DNA from 2 places in the Fervidobacterium changbaicum genome. Region 2 is predicted to be linked to the other one. Evidence: riboswitches for the same ligand, from Rfam matches in the RefSeq annotation. Region 2 holds a riboswitch; the other holds the start of a gene.
What was found. A riboswitch is a leader RNA that binds a small molecule or an ion and turns the genes downstream of it on or off. The one in region 2 is predicted to bind thiamine pyrophosphate.

Region 1 (7,503 bases), 130 kb from region 2:
CCGGTGGGGATACAGATTCCGGAGTATCTGTACCAACGATTATTAGGTCAACTTCCTCAGGCTTCATACCGACTCGTGCAAGTGCTTTTTTTGCAGCTTCCGCTGCCATATATGTAGGTGTTTCCCAATCTTCAGAAACATGTCTGTGGTTGATACCAATCACATCAGAAAAATACGGATCGATAGTGAACATCGTAAGCTTTTCGAACTCAGCATTCGTCATGACTTTCTGCGGAACGTACATGCCTGAAGAAATGATCTTAGCGTACTTCATAACCAAACCTCCTATTCTTAAATAAAAATGTATTCTAACAAATACTTCGTTGAAAGGTGAATCATATGTCATATTTCATGTGAATCACCTTTCACATTATAACACCCGTAGCACGAAAGAACGATATATCGAAATAAGGAGTATTCCGGAAATAAATCGAAAGAGGTGATAATAGAAGTAGTATATTCTAAATATTGTAGTGTTTCTTCCTTATCCTGACTCTCGGAATGGGAAATAAAAATCCCGCCCTCAATGGGCGGGAAGTTGAAGCAACTTACAAATCTAAAGAACTCTCAAATCTCAAGGTAATTTTTTATATTACTATTTTCGTCAATAACGGGAACAATTTTCCCTTCTTTGGAAGTCATTATTATCACCATACCTGGTCCATGACCGGTCTTAAAACAATCTGAATGGACTACGACACCTATCGAAAGTGCTCCGCCTTTGTAGCCTCCAGCTCCATAGCCATTATAGTGGTCTGATATAGCAACTAAATCCCCGATACGCACTTTGTCAAGACCATACTTTTTTATTTCCTCCTTATCGAGCGTATTCATATCGTAGTCGGTTGCTGCAGGATTACCTGCCCCTATACCAGAGCCTGTCAAATGCGCAGGAACTACAGCGGTAACTGGCACGTGGAGTTTTCCTTTCTTGAGCTTTATTGGAATTTTTTCAAACAGGCATGGGTCTATGTTCATAACCTTCACTTCTGGATAATCAAGAAGTTCCAAACCCTGCCCCCACGCTTTTATCTGTATCTTATCACCAATTGCTAACTTTTCCTTTTCAGGGAACCAAATAAGAATGTGATCTATACCTCCATGTTTTCCAATCACGTAGCCTTTCATGCCTTTTGCATCTCCGGATACTACCGTTGCTTCATTTCCTATGCATGCAAGAGCCATGCATGTGGGATTCAAATCTTTGTCTTTGTTCTTTGTGCTAACATCAGGTTCGATGTGATCACCGTGCATTTTGAAAGCGTTATCACCAAGCCCGAAGTTGTAAGTAATGCCTCCAACTCCCGGAAAGTAGAACGAATTACCATCACCATCGACAACAGGCATGCGAACCACAGGATGCGCTACTTCAACCAATATCGAAAGCTGGACAACCTGGTCTTTGTTGGTTTTAAGTATATCCGTTGTTTTCTCTTTTTTTAGTTCACCCATGTCTTCATCTCCCTTCCATCTGTAAGGCTCTTCGAAAAACGATCTATGCAATTTTTACCACTTGCTAATGTGGATTTTCTTTTCATCAACTTCTTCCAAAACGTGTGTGTCTTTTTGCTCGTCAGGATAACCGATACCTATCACGCACAAGACCCTATAACCTTCCGGAATGTGAAGTATTTCTTTAATCTTGGCTTCAACGGAAATACCATCTTGGAAACGTTCGTGTGCGTGACCCCAGCAACTGCCAAGTCCGTTTTCAACGCACAGAAGCTGTATGTATGTGGCCACGATAGAAGCATCTGAAAGCCAGGTAGAACTAACTTCGTTTGCTGCAACAACGATACATGCAGGTGCTGTTTCAAGAAATGAAAACGCACCCTGCCTTGCTCTCTTAATTTCTTGGATCTTATCTCTATCAGTCACAATAACCAGATCAACAGGTCTTGAGTTTCGGCCACTTGGAGCTAACAGGGAGTATTTTGCAATCTGTTTTAATAAATCGAAAGGCACGCTTTCCTGTTTAAATTTCCTTATACTTCTTCTTTTCAAAATCACTTCCCGAAGTTCCATTCTGTTCCCTCCCCTCAAAAAACAAGTTGAAAGATTAGTTCGCTATTCAAACTTTCCAATATTTATTATACTACTTGTCTTAAGTTTTTGAACGATAAAAAGAAAGCTGTACACTATGTTGAAATGAGAAACTTTTCGTCAAATATCAAAGGGAACCGCTAAGCCTCAAATTTAAACGTTTTTTGGGATATTTTCCTAAACTTGACAAAACCGATTTCAAATGGTAAGCTCAAGTTAGACAGTTGAATACTATTAGCCCGAGGGGAGCTCCTGAATGCGGGGCTGAGAGGAAGGAGTCAATCCTTCGACCCTTCGAACCTGATCCGGGTAATACCGGCGGAGGGATTGGGCAAAAATGTGAGACAACTTGTATTACAAGCAGAAAATCAAATGTAGAAAGGTCCCTCCGAAGATGAAATTCGGAGGGACTTTTTTTTACACACTAAAAAAGGAGGTTGAACAACTTATGGGGAAAGATCTTACGATTTCAAAGCTCATTGTTGAGAACTTCTTCGAAAAGCTTTCAAACGCCTTGGAAGTTGATGTGGCAATTGCCGGATGTGGTCCTAGTGCTCTCACGCTTTCACTGGAGCTATCTAAGAAGGGCTACAAAGTTGCTATTTTTGAAGCAAAAAACGAGCCTGGTGGAGGTATTTGGGGCGGTGGAATGATGTTCAACGAAGTCGTGCTGGAATCTGAACTGGAAGGTTATCTTAAAGAACTCGGTATAAGGTTCAAAAAATTCGACGAGTTCATCGTTACCGATTCTGTTCATCTTGCTTCAGCCCTGCTCTACCATACAACGCTTGCAGGGACGATGATTTTCAACAACGTGTTTGTCGAGGACTTGGTGATGTACGATAGGAGAGTTTCTGGAGTCGTAATCAACTGGACACCAACTTTAAGGGAAAAGCTACACGTTGATCCAATAAGCATTGTCTCAAAGTTCACGGTCGATGGAACAGGTCACCCAGCCAATCTCGTGAAATTGCTATCAAAACGTGGGATAATTTCATCCATTGGTGGTTCCACCGAAGCTTCCTACAACTTCGGAATAGTCGGATACGAGTTTCCGATGGATGCAGAAAACGGCGAAAGATTTGTTGTTGAAAATACAAGGGAAATCTACCCCGGATTGTACATTGTCGGAATGGCGGCCGTGAGCGTTGGAGCAGGGCCAAGGATGGGACCGATATTCGGAGGAATGATAATGTCCGGTCTAAGGGCTGCCGAACTCATATCCAACGAACTAAGAAAGATGGGAGGGAGCGACGATGAGCGATAGGTTCATGACACAAATGCAGATGGCTCGGAACAATATAGTTTCTGAAGAGATGAGAATCTGCGCGTTGGGTGAAGGAGTATCTGTCGAAGTGATTATGGAAAAGCTGGCAAACGGTCAGGCTGTCATTCCAAAGAACAGATTGCACAACATCAGTAAACCGAAGGTTATCGGTTCTAATTTCTCAGTAAAGGTGAACGCGAACATAGGAACGTCTTTTGGGTACTCGTCTCTCAAGGAAGAACTGGAAAAGTTGAACGTTGCCCTTAGTGCCGGTGCTGATTCAGTTATGGTGCTATCAACTTGGGGTAATCTATCGGAGATGAGGAGAATCATCGTTGAGAACTCACCCGTACCCGTTGGCTCGGTTCCCATTTACGATTCGGCGGTCAAAGCATATGAGGAAGGAAAGAACGTCATCGATTTTTCAGAGAAAGATTTTATAGACATGGTTTATGCTCATGCCAAAGATGGCATAGATTTCATGACCATCCATGTTGGAATCACTAAGGATGTGTTAAAAAAGCTCAAAGACAGTAAGCGGATTCTAAAGATCGTGAGTCGAGGTGGGGCTATTATCGCAGGATGGATGATAAAGAACAATAGGGAGAATCCGTTCTATGAGCATTTCGATGAGATACTTGATATAGCTGCGGAATTCGACATCACGCTGAGCTTAGGCGACGGGATGAGACCAGGCGCTGTGGTTGATGCAACCGACCCTCAGCAGTTGGAAGAGCTCTTTGTCATGAGTCAACTTGTGGATAGGGCAAGGGAAAAAGGTGTCCAAGTGATGTTAGAAGGTCCTGGACATGTACCACTGAACGAGATAGAAACCAACGTGAAGTTGATGAAAAAGATAGGTAAGGGAGCTCCCATATTCTTACTTGGCCCACTTCCGACAGACCGGGGAGTGGGGCATGATCACATAGTGAGCGCAGTTGGAGCTGCCTTCGCTGCTTATCACGGCTGCGATTTCATCTGTTACGTAACTCCTGCCGAACACGTGGCACTACCGGATGTAGAAGATGTTAAGTACGGCGTAATTGCTTCAAAGATAGCTGCGGTTATCGCTGATGTTGCAAGGGGCAATAAGAAAGCGCTGGAATTGGAACATCAAATGGCTTTGGCTCGAGCAAGATTCGATTGGAACAAAATGTTCGAACTCGCGATACATTCCGAGGATGCAAAAAAGAAACTGAAATCCAGACCATACGAGTCTGAAGGATGTTCCATGTGCGGTCCTTTTTGTGCTATTAAAGTCACTAAAGATTTTTCGGAAGGTAAGATAACAGTTATGATGTAACTGTTCAGGTGATGTGGCACTATGAGCTTGAAAAGAAAAAGAAAATGTGTTTCTACAAGTTTAATTCGAGCTAATGTCTCGCTTCTCAAAACTCTTCCAAATTCAACGCATTACGAACTTACCTTTTTCAAAAAGGAGGACCTTCCAGTTGTCCTTGATTTTTTAAATGAGAAGGGTGCTACTTTTGGTATTCACGCACCGTTTGTTTTCAGATACCAAGCTGTTCATCCCAATCCATCTTCGCTTTCAACCGAACTAAGAAAAGAAACTTATGAAAAGAACGAACAATGCTGCAAATTAGCAAAAGAGATAGGAGCTGAGTATGTCGTAATCCACTTTCCAAACGCAAAGCAAACAGAGAATTGGTTGAAGGACAAAAATATCTTGAAGGAAGCAATTGAACACGTTAGAAATCTGAGCAATTATTGTCAGGTAAGAATAGAAAACGTTTACTACAACGAATATTTCCACAACGCAAAAGACTACAGGTGGTTTCTCGAGCAAACTGGTACAACTCTCTGTCTTGACTTAGGCCATCTGTTACTCGATAGCGAACGATACGGCTTTAGCACTGTGGAGTTCGTGGATGTTGTTGAAGAATACATCTCCGAAGTGCACCTTTACTACGCTGATTCAAAGGTTTACGAAAAGTGTCACCATGCCCCTTGGGGGTGTTCTGCGGAATTCAAAATACTACTCGAACGAATAAGGTCACTAAATTGCGATTTTACGCTTGAAGCATCGAACGATTGTCAAGAGGGACTTGAAAAACTTATAGCCTTTTGGGAGGGATTATGATGCTACTTGTGATATCTGGCTTTGACCCGTCTGCGGGAGCGGGTATACTTCAAGATATAAAGTCTCTTTCGCTTCTTGGGATAACGGCATTCGGGGTTGTAAGCTGTTATACCGTCCAAAATAGTGAAAGGGTTTTCTCTATAACTTTCAGGAAGTGGGAAGAAATTGAAAGAGAGTTGTCAGTTCTTCCGGAACCTAAGGTGATAAAAATCGGACTCATTTCGCCAGAGTTTGTAAAGCTTATAAGAGAGAAGTTCCCAAATGCCAAAATCATTTGGAACGTGATTCTTAGCTCAAGTTCTGGTTACTTTTTTGAATCTGCCGAAATAGTGAAGGAAAATCTTGATTACGCGGATCTTGTTGTTCTAAACAACAACGAAGCTGAAAAGCTTCAAGTTCTCCACATAGCAGAGCGCGATTCTGATAAGAAGTTCGTAATAACATTTGGACATTCGAACGATCATTCTGACAGAATTTCTGTTTTGTACTCGGGCAAGTACTTTGCAGAAGAAAGAATAATCCACAATGGTAAATCGCACTTTCACGGCACAGGTTGTGCATTCAGCAGTTTATTAGCAGGATTCATATATCTTGGATATCCACCGAACGAAGCCATAATTGAGACAATGAGAATCATGAAAAAGATTCTCATACTCAGCGGAAAGGAGGAACCATTGAGGCAAGTACAGACTGAAAAACTTGCTCGTGAATGGATGAAATATGAAGCTTTGGAAGAACTCGAAGAGATAGTCGAAGAGCTTGTGAGAATAGGAAAGTACACGGTACCTGAAGTTGGGCAGAACGTGTCGTATGCTCTACCTTGGTCAGAAAATGAATACGAAGTAGCCAAATTCCCCGGAAGAATTAGGCTCAAAGAAGGAATTCCAACATTTGTGTCAGGACCTGCTTTTAAGGACAAGTCACACACAGCAAGAATGTGTCTAACAGCAAAGAAATACGCCCCACAGATTAGATGTGTTAGTAACATTAGGTACCTCCCTGAATACATAGAAAACGCAGTGAATGCTGGGCTGAAAGTTTTCAAGTACGACAGAGCAAGTGAACCAGATGAGGTTAGAAATGAAGATGGAAAATCGATGGAATGGATGATAAAAAGTGCTGTGAGAACTTCGGAACAGATACCGGACATCATTTACGACGAAGGATGGTTTGGAAAAGAAGCAATGATAAGAGTTTTTGGAAGAAGTCCAAAAGATGTTATGGAGAAGATCAAAAAGGTCGTCGGAAAAACAACTCAAGTTAGGTTATAAAGAAACTCAAAAAACATTTTCTTAAGATAATTAAAAGTACTTCGGTTAGAAAAATAAAGAGAGTCGTTCACGGTCCATTCGTTAATTACGATGTTTCGGATATCTTTGCCAAGATACTTGAAACGACTATTGCATATTGTCCAGTTGTTCAAAATTAAGTTTTTACCACTCAAAAATTGCGTCATTTCTCACTCAATTCAACAACAAGTGCCCCGCAAAGGGGCACTTGTTGTTGGTTTCATATTTTTTATTCAGCAAATTCTTCCGATTTTTTATTAATCGTTCTCACTCTTGGAACTCTATCAATGCGTACTTTCCGTTCTTTCTGTAGAGCATATTAATTTCTCCGGTATCGACATTCCTGAAAACGAAGAACTGATGTCCCATGACGTCCATTTGGGCAATCGCTTCTTCCAGCGAAGCTTGCATAAGATAAACTCTTTTTACACTGTCAATTTTGTCTTCTTCGTCTTCAATTTCATACCTGGGAGAAAGTTCTTCGGCCATCGCTTCTGTTAAACCTTTCACACTCGATTTGTGGTAGGACTTGTGCAGTTCTCTTTCTCTTTTAATTGCTTTTTCAAAATTATCACATGCGATGTCGATAACTCCATAAATGTCGTTTGCTTTTTCCTGGACAACAATATCCTTACCGTTAATGTGTGTCATCAATCTTAAGGTATAGTATGGTCCGTCTTTGTCAAAACGTGCTTCAATGTGCACGTCATCCCGTGAAACGAACATTCCTAGAGCTCTTTTCACCTTTTCAAGTTTTCTGTCGAGGTAACTTTCGATAGCTTCTGAGAGTTCAAAGCCGCGAG
Region 2 (7,503 bases):
AATATCTTGTTAGATCCCGTTTTTATTTTCGAGAAAGTCCCGTTGATCGATATCCCCGGTCTTGGACTTGGGGTTTCCGGTGCCGCATGGGCAACGGTGATTTCTACTTTTGTTCCCCTCACCTGGGGAATATACGTGCTTTTCAAAGGTATCTCAGGTGTGAAGATTTCACTCAAGGGGTTGCTATCACTCGATAAGAGTATAGACAAAAAGCTGATAACCATAGGTCTGCCTTCAGGTATCGAGATGTTGTTGAGGAACTTGTCCTACACTGTACTTATTAAGATTTCTTCTCTTTTTGGCTCCGAGTACGTGACCGTGTTCGGTATTAACGAGAGGATGTTTGGCTTTGCGATTATCCCTATATTTGGACTTTCGATGGGGGCAAGCACACTGGTGGGATTTCAATTGGGAAGAAATAACGAGAAAGCTGCAAAAGAAGTTACAATCCTAGCAACTTTTTACAGTGTTACAGTCATTTCAGCTATCCTTATGCCTTTGATTTTCTTGCGTAAGCAGATTTTTCACCTTTTCACTTCCAACGAAACGGTTATGAACATAGGTATGCAAAGTATTCCATACATCGTTTGTGCACTCTTTTTCATATCGTTTAGCGCAGGGCTTTCAAGTGCGTTCTTTGGCTCTGGGAAGACCTCTGTGCCTATGGTTTCCGGACTTGTAAGTAGATGGGGAGTTATGGTTCCTTTTGTTTTTATCTCCTCATACTTACTCCGTTTGGGTCCCGTTGGATTGTGGTTGTCATTCCCACTTTCCGAACTTGCAGAAGTGCTCATCATGTGGATCGCTTTCGTTAAATCCGACTGGCATAAAAAACGTGTTGTTTAGCTTTGCTTTTTGTTCAACGAGTTAAAGATATAGTGAACGGTATATATGACCACTCCTATCGAAAGGGCGTAGACCAACAATCCCAAGTTTCCGCCCAGCTTGTCGAACAATAATCCTCCCACAAGCGGGCCAATGCCAAACAAAAGACCAATGACCATTTCGTGCAAAGCACCTTGCTTTCCGTGGTCTTCTTCTTCCGACAGCAGTCCGTAGAAAATTGCAAATGTGTACGGAACTGCATAGCTCAGCCCTGCAAAAAGTGCAGTAATAAAGAACATCACCGGTGTCTTTGCGAAAAACGCTATCAGCCCAGTAAGAGGAGCGACTGAAAGAAGTAACCCGCAGACAAGTTCGTTACCAACCCAACCTTTCCACGACTGGAGGACAACAAAGGTAAGCAACACCCCTATATTAGCTCCGACGGTCAAAAAGCCCGCATTTTCGAGCCTTAGCCTTTCAAGCATCATCAATTTAGGAAAGCTTGCCAGAACGGATGTGTAAATCAGACCACCAAGGAACAAAATGATCCTGTATTCCAGCCTTAGTCTTCTCATAGCCTGCTTGTTCATAACAACTGCGGCGTTTTGAGAATGCTCAAGAAGCTTTTTGGATGGAGGAAATATAATAATGTCTTTCTGCTTTTTGTAATCTATGTAAATCAACACACTTGTCAGACTAGAAACGATCAATCCCATAGTGAATATCACAGGCGGAGCCTTAACGGTAAGGAACGGACCAAACGCCACACCGATTATATTCCCCGTACTCCATGATAATGTGAATCTGCCAGTTATCGAAGGCGGGTCTATATTCAACAAACGCTCGGATTTTGCTATGAGCCCTTCCACTTGAGGAAAGAACGCTCCGAAAAATACCCCCTGGAGAATCGCAAATAAAACAAGCCTTCCCGGTGAATCTGCAGTAAATCCGATTATAGAGACAAAAAACAGGTAGGCCGATAGTATAGATATCATCTTCTTGTATCCGACCTTCGTACCAAGATGCCCCAGTGTGATGCTTGCAACAGCATATGCGATGGACAAAAAGAAGTTGATCAAACCAATTCCCGTAAAACTTAACCCCAATTTTGCCGCTGCAGAGTTTATGTACGTACTGTAAAGATAAGCCTGAATAGATATTACAAACGAAAGTAAGTGCAGTTTATGGAATATCTGTTCTTTGTGTCTTATCATACCTAGTTAAACGCTCCCTTCGTACTAAAAGAATTCATTTGGATCAACAAACATATATCCCTTTGATAGCGCATATGGGACGAGTTCTTTGAGGATTTTCAGCGCTCTTTTACCTCTGTTTCGTCCATCGTGGAGCAGAATTATCGTCCCAGGTCTGATTTGCGATTTAAAGAACGCTATGACCTCTTCATCGGGTTTTTCAAGCCAATCACCAGCAGCTGACCAATTCAATGTAACATAACCGTATTTTTTCGCTATCTCACCAACCCAGTCCCTGTAATAACCTTCGGGCATTCTGAGGAACCTTATCTTTATCTCAGGCACTATATCTCTAACGTTATTTTCCGTGCGCTGGAGGTCTTGTTCAAGTGTTTCTTTCATCTCATCTATAGTTGCTGTCTTTTCTAACTTATAGTAACTTCTGTGACAATACGTATGAGTGCCGATTTCGTGCCCTTCCTCGTACTGCCTTTTCACGATGTTAGGATAGCTTTTGACCGTATCTCCCGAGACGAAAAATATCGCCTTTATGTTGCTCTCCTTTAAATAATCAAGGATCTCACCTGTGTAATTTCCAGGGCCATCATCAATTGTCAACAGTAGTTTAGGCTCTTCTGATGGTAGTTTCGTGTACAGTTTACCAAGTTCCCATTTTGAACCTGAAGCAAACTTTGTGGTCTGAATTGCAGTGGTTGGTTTATCATTCAAATTGTACAACACATCCAAATTGTATGAATCATTCACAACATCAGAAGTAGCCATTTCGGTTGTCGTTTCAACATCGGAAGCGTACGCAGTCGTTATAGTCGTAGACGACTCAATTACGGGCTTAAACAACTTCGAATCGCTATGAGCAGAAGCAACTGACTTCTCCAACAATATTCCAGATTTCTCTTCTCTTGCATCATTTAACTGAAGCATCTCTTTTTCGTTTTGCACACTTTTTGGCTTACAAGAAGTGAAATTTGAAAAGACGATAAAAAGTATAACGACAGTTGATAGGATAGCAATGCAAATCCGAAAGTTTTTATTCTTCATACATTCTTTCTACCTTATATATCAGATTTCTTTTTCTCATCTTCATTAATTATAGCAAGAAAATAATCACATTGGGAATTAAGTTTCATTGACAGCGGCTTAAGCTCGTGTTACAATAAGCTTGAAAACCACATTTCCTGGAGGGGAGCTCCTGAATGCGGGGCTGAGAGGGGAACGTCAAGTTCCCGACCCTTCGAACCTGATCCGGGTAATACCGGCGGAGGGACCAGGGCAATGATAAAAGACACTCATTTAATCATCCCTCCGCTTAGCGTAAAGCAAATAAGCGGAGGGGTTTTTTATTTTCAAAGTCTTCGTGGAGGAGGGATTAGCATGGCAAGGTTTACAAAACTGATGGTAGCGCTTTTACTTCTGACGACGGTTTTCATATTCTCTGCTGAACTTGTTATTTACACATCGGACAGCTTTGCTGGAGGAATTGCAAAAGTGGTCGTTCCAAAATTTGAAAGGATGTACAAATGCAAAGTCAAAGTTGTAAGCTTCGGTTCGATGGGTGATGTGTTGGCAAGGATGATAGCTGAAAAAGGTTCGCCAAAAGCCGATGTAGTCATTGGATTGAACCCTCAACAGCTTCAAAAGGCAATAAAAGAAGGTTTACTCGAGAAATACCGTGCTAATAACTCAAAGAACCTTGTTTACAAGGGTTTTGTGAATGATTACGGAACGGTTTACGACTATGGTGCTTTAGCGATGATTTACAACGTTGAGAAGATAAAGAACCCTCCAAAATCGTTTAAAGACCTCCTGAAACCAGAGTATAAAGGTAAATTTGTGCTCATCGATCCAAGGACATCGAGCACAGGTTTAACCTTCTTGATGTGGACCATCGCTGCTCTCGGTGAAGACGGGGCAATGGACTTCTGGAAAGAGGTAAAAAGCAACGTGCTCACGTTCACAAGTGGCTGGAGCGCAGCATTTAAGATGCTTGAGACCGGCGAAGCGGATATGATAGTCAGCTACGCGACGGACGGTGCTTACAGCATGTACAAGTATGGTTCAATAAAGTACATGCCTGTCATTTTCGAAGAAGGAGCTTACGTACTTGAAGAATACGCAGCAATCCTCAAAGGAGCTAAAAACTTAGCTCTTGCCCGTGCGTTCATAGAATTCATGCTCACACCGGACTTCCAAAAAGAAGTCCCGCTGAACCAGTGGATGCTCCCTGTTATCAATATCGAACTGCCAGACGTATTCAAATACGTACCGACTATAAAGAAGATATTGAAACTCGATCCAAAAATCAACGACAGATTAGACGAGATACTTAAGAAGTGGGAAAAAGCTGTTATCGGATAACAAGCGCACGAACGAACCACAAAAAGCCTCTGGAGGTACCATCCTCCAGAGTTTTTTTCGTTCAATGGGCTTATGCGAAGTCGAACGAAAAGAACTTTTACGGAGTCTAAAATGTAGAGGGTGATTAAGAGACACCGTATATGGAGGCGAGTGTATGATGCTAACAAAATTCGCTTTCAAAGTGCAGATTGTTGACAAACCCCCACTTTTCGATAAACGAAAGGTGGGGTTTTATTATCGCCAATACAACTTTTGAGAAAAATTCTAATAAAACTTCCAAATTTTTGCCCTTCCCTGGACCTCCCTTCCCCTTTTTCCATATCCAATTCGCTAATTTTTTCATGTTAAAACATGTGCAAGTCAATAACACTTGCATGTGCACCTTTTCTATCCCCCTCAGCATCGTCACCCTCATACCGTGCTTCTCCTTCAAGTCCGCAAATACCCTCTCTATCGTCTTGCTTCTTTCTTTGTACAACTCTTTACATTCTTTCGTGTGCCTTAAATACTCTACTTCTTCCATGTATTCTTCCCATACATGTCGGGTGATTATCTTCGTGTGATTCTTACTGCTTGTACATCTACCTAAATCTTCACATTTCTCACATACCTTCGGATCCGATTTGTATTCTTTGTACCCTTTTCTGTTTGTTGTTGAGTATTCTAATATCTGCCCTTGTGGACATATGTAGCAATCGTAATATTCATCGTATACGAATTGTCTTTTTTTGAAATACCCTTCTTTGTGTTGTGCACGTGTGTATGGCATGCACGGGACTATACCTTCGTCCATCAATAGCTTACATATCGGTGGAGTCTTGTATCCTGCATCCAAAGCTGCCCTTTTCGATTTGCCAGCGTTCTTTTTTGTTTTATTGAATAAGTTCTCAAACACCATGCTGTCGTGGACATTTGCTGGTGTTGTTATACAGCTTAGTATTATCCCGTTCTTATCGCATGCTATGTGTGCAGAATATCCGAACTGGTGTTCTTTTTCATTTTTGTTTATCATCCCGCTATCTGGGTCTGTCGTGCTTATTTTTATTTCCTTCAGTTTTACTTTCTCATGTGTGAAATCCAAAGGCTTCAATCCGTGTTTTTGCCTATCTTTGTTTATTTCTTCTTCTAAAGCTTGTTTGTATGTCTTGGTTTGCTCCTCTACAAATACCTTCTCGTACTTTTTCTTGTTCGCACTTGCTTTGATGTGTGTTGAATCCATGAACACGGCATCCATATTTACCAAGCCATGCTCGATTGCTTGCTGCAGTATTTTGTTGAAGATTTGCTCAAACAAATCGGTTCCTTTGAACCTACGTTCGTAGTTTTTACTGAACGTGCTGAAATGAGGGATGGTATCAGAAAACCCGAATCCGAGAAACCATCTGTATGCGACGTTTGTTTGTATTTCCTTTATGGTTTGACGCATGGATTTTATGCCGAACATATATTGGATAATGGTAATTTTAATTAACACAACGGGGTCAATACTAGGTCTGCCATTATTGAGGCAGTACTTGTCTTTGACAAGGTCGTAGATGAAATCGAAATTGATGGCGGATTCGATTTTTCTGACGAGGTGGTCATGAGGGACGAGTTGCTCGATGGAGACGGATTCGATTTGTTCTCTGCGTGATTTATCTTTGTTGATGGTCAGCATGTATATTCCTCCTACTATTTGTGTAAAAAAAGAGGATCCTGTTTGGAAAGGATCCTCTTTTGAAGAGATTATACTTGAACAAGTTATACTTTGTCAACAGTCTGCAAAGTGTTGGTTTTTCTGATAATTACACTTTTAACATCTCTTGCTTTTTGTCAGTTTCTTAAGGTGGGCTTGTTGCTTGGTGAACCTTACGCTTTTTGGGTTTCTAACAAACTTTCCGGAATCGAATTCGACCTTTGGCGTGCCATTGGTGACGAGTTGGGATTACAGGTCGAATTCTACGTCCTGCCATTTGCAGCGCTTGATAACGCAATCCTTCCAAAGCTAGGGTTGGATGTTGTCGCTGGTGGGATACATATGACCGAGGAGAGAAAAAAGACTTTCAAATTCACACAGCCGTACATAACCTCTGGACTTGCTATAGTTGTCAGAAGCGAGATAAAATGGGACGGAAATGTGGAAAAGATAACATTTGGGGTTAAGAAAGGTGCAACCGGAGAAAAGATCGTGCAAGAATGGATTAAGAGCGGAAAGAAGGTAAAGTACACGTCTTTCGTATCTAATGAAGAGATCGTGACAAACTTACTCATCAAAAAGATCGATGGAGCGTTCTTTGATTACATAAACGCGCTTTATTTGTCCAATAAGTATGGTTTCTACGTTCACAAAGACTTGATTTACACCATTAGCGTGGGAGCAGTTATACTTAACAACTCTTTAGAAAAAAGACTCAACGAGGCAATTGCCAAACTTGTGACCAATGGTACCGTCCGGCGCATCGTGGTATCGTACGTAGGTAGTTACTAAACTAAAAAGCCCCGGGTTCATCCCGGAGCCTTTGCCTTCTTTATCGTTATTTTCTATCAGAATCAGAGCACGAGTCCTCCGTCAACACCTATTACTTGACCAGTAATATACGATGATTCATCGGATGCGAGGAAGAGATACAAGTAAGCGACCTCGATAGGTTCTCCGAGTCTTTTCAGTGCGGCTCTTTCCGCCATCGCCGTTAATATCTTTTCCGGTACCTTCTCTGTCATTGGAGTTTTTATGAATCCCGGTGCGACAGCGTTTACCCTTATCTGTGCGCCCTTCCTTGCAAATTCTTTAGCCCATGTCTTTGTCATTCCAATAACGCCCGCTTTTGTCGCAGCATAGTTTGTCTGACCTATGTTCCCGTAAACACCGACGACAGACGACGTATTGATTATACTACCTTTTCCTACCTCAAGCATGTACGGAACTACTGCTTGTGTCATATTAAAAACGCCCTTCAAATTCACGTTGATGACTTTGTCCCAATCTTCTTCGGTCATGTTCTGGATTAGTGCATCGCGCGTGATACCTGCGTTATTCACGAGTACGTCGATTTTGCCGAATTTTTCGACAACTTCTTTCACAACTTCTGCGATCCTGCTCCTGTCCGTTACATCGAGTTTGTAGAAATGG

Region 1: it holds a riboswitch for thiamine pyrophosphate, as region 2 does, so the genes downstream of both, CBS1_RS09695 (sulfide-dependent adenosine diphosphate thiazole synthase) here and CBS1_RS09080 (thiamine ABC transporter substrate-binding protein) in region 2, are expected to answer to the same signal.

What each region holds. Positions count from the first base shown of each region.
Region 1 covers NZ_CP026721.1:2,123,603-2,131,105, reverse strand. Annotated here, with positions in the region: gene CBS1_RS09710 (3-oxoacyl-ACP synthase III family protein) at 1-274, opposite strand, end outside; gene CBS1_RS09705 (DUF4438 domain-containing protein) at 568-1,452, opposite strand; gene CBS1_RS09700 (nitroreductase family protein) at 1,507-2,025, opposite strand; TPP riboswitch at 2,276-2,388, shown strand; gene CBS1_RS09695 (sulfide-dependent adenosine diphosphate thiazole synthase) at 2,492-3,310, shown strand; gene thiC (phosphomethylpyrimidine synthase ThiC) at 3,315-4,613, shown strand; gene CBS1_RS09685 (TIM barrel protein) at 4,635-5,411, shown strand; gene CBS1_RS09680 (thiamine-phosphate synthase family protein) at 5,411-6,682, shown strand; gene CBS1_RS09675 (ribosome hibernation promotion factor) at 6,968-7,503, opposite strand, start outside.
Region 2 covers NZ_CP026721.1:1,993,074-2,000,576, reverse strand. Annotated here, with positions in the region: gene CBS1_RS09095 (MATE family efflux transporter) at 1-846, shown strand, start outside; gene CBS1_RS09090 (MFS transporter) at 843-2,039, opposite strand; gene CBS1_RS09085 (polysaccharide deacetylase family protein) at 2,064-3,077, opposite strand; TPP riboswitch at 3,209-3,320, shown strand; gene CBS1_RS09080 (thiamine ABC transporter substrate-binding protein) at 3,411-4,394, shown strand; gene CBS1_RS09075 (IS1182 family transposase) at 4,555-6,051, opposite strand; gene CBS1_RS09070 (substrate-binding periplasmic protein) at 6,220-6,861, shown strand; gene CBS1_RS09065 (beta-ketoacyl-ACP reductase) at 6,924-7,503, opposite strand, start outside.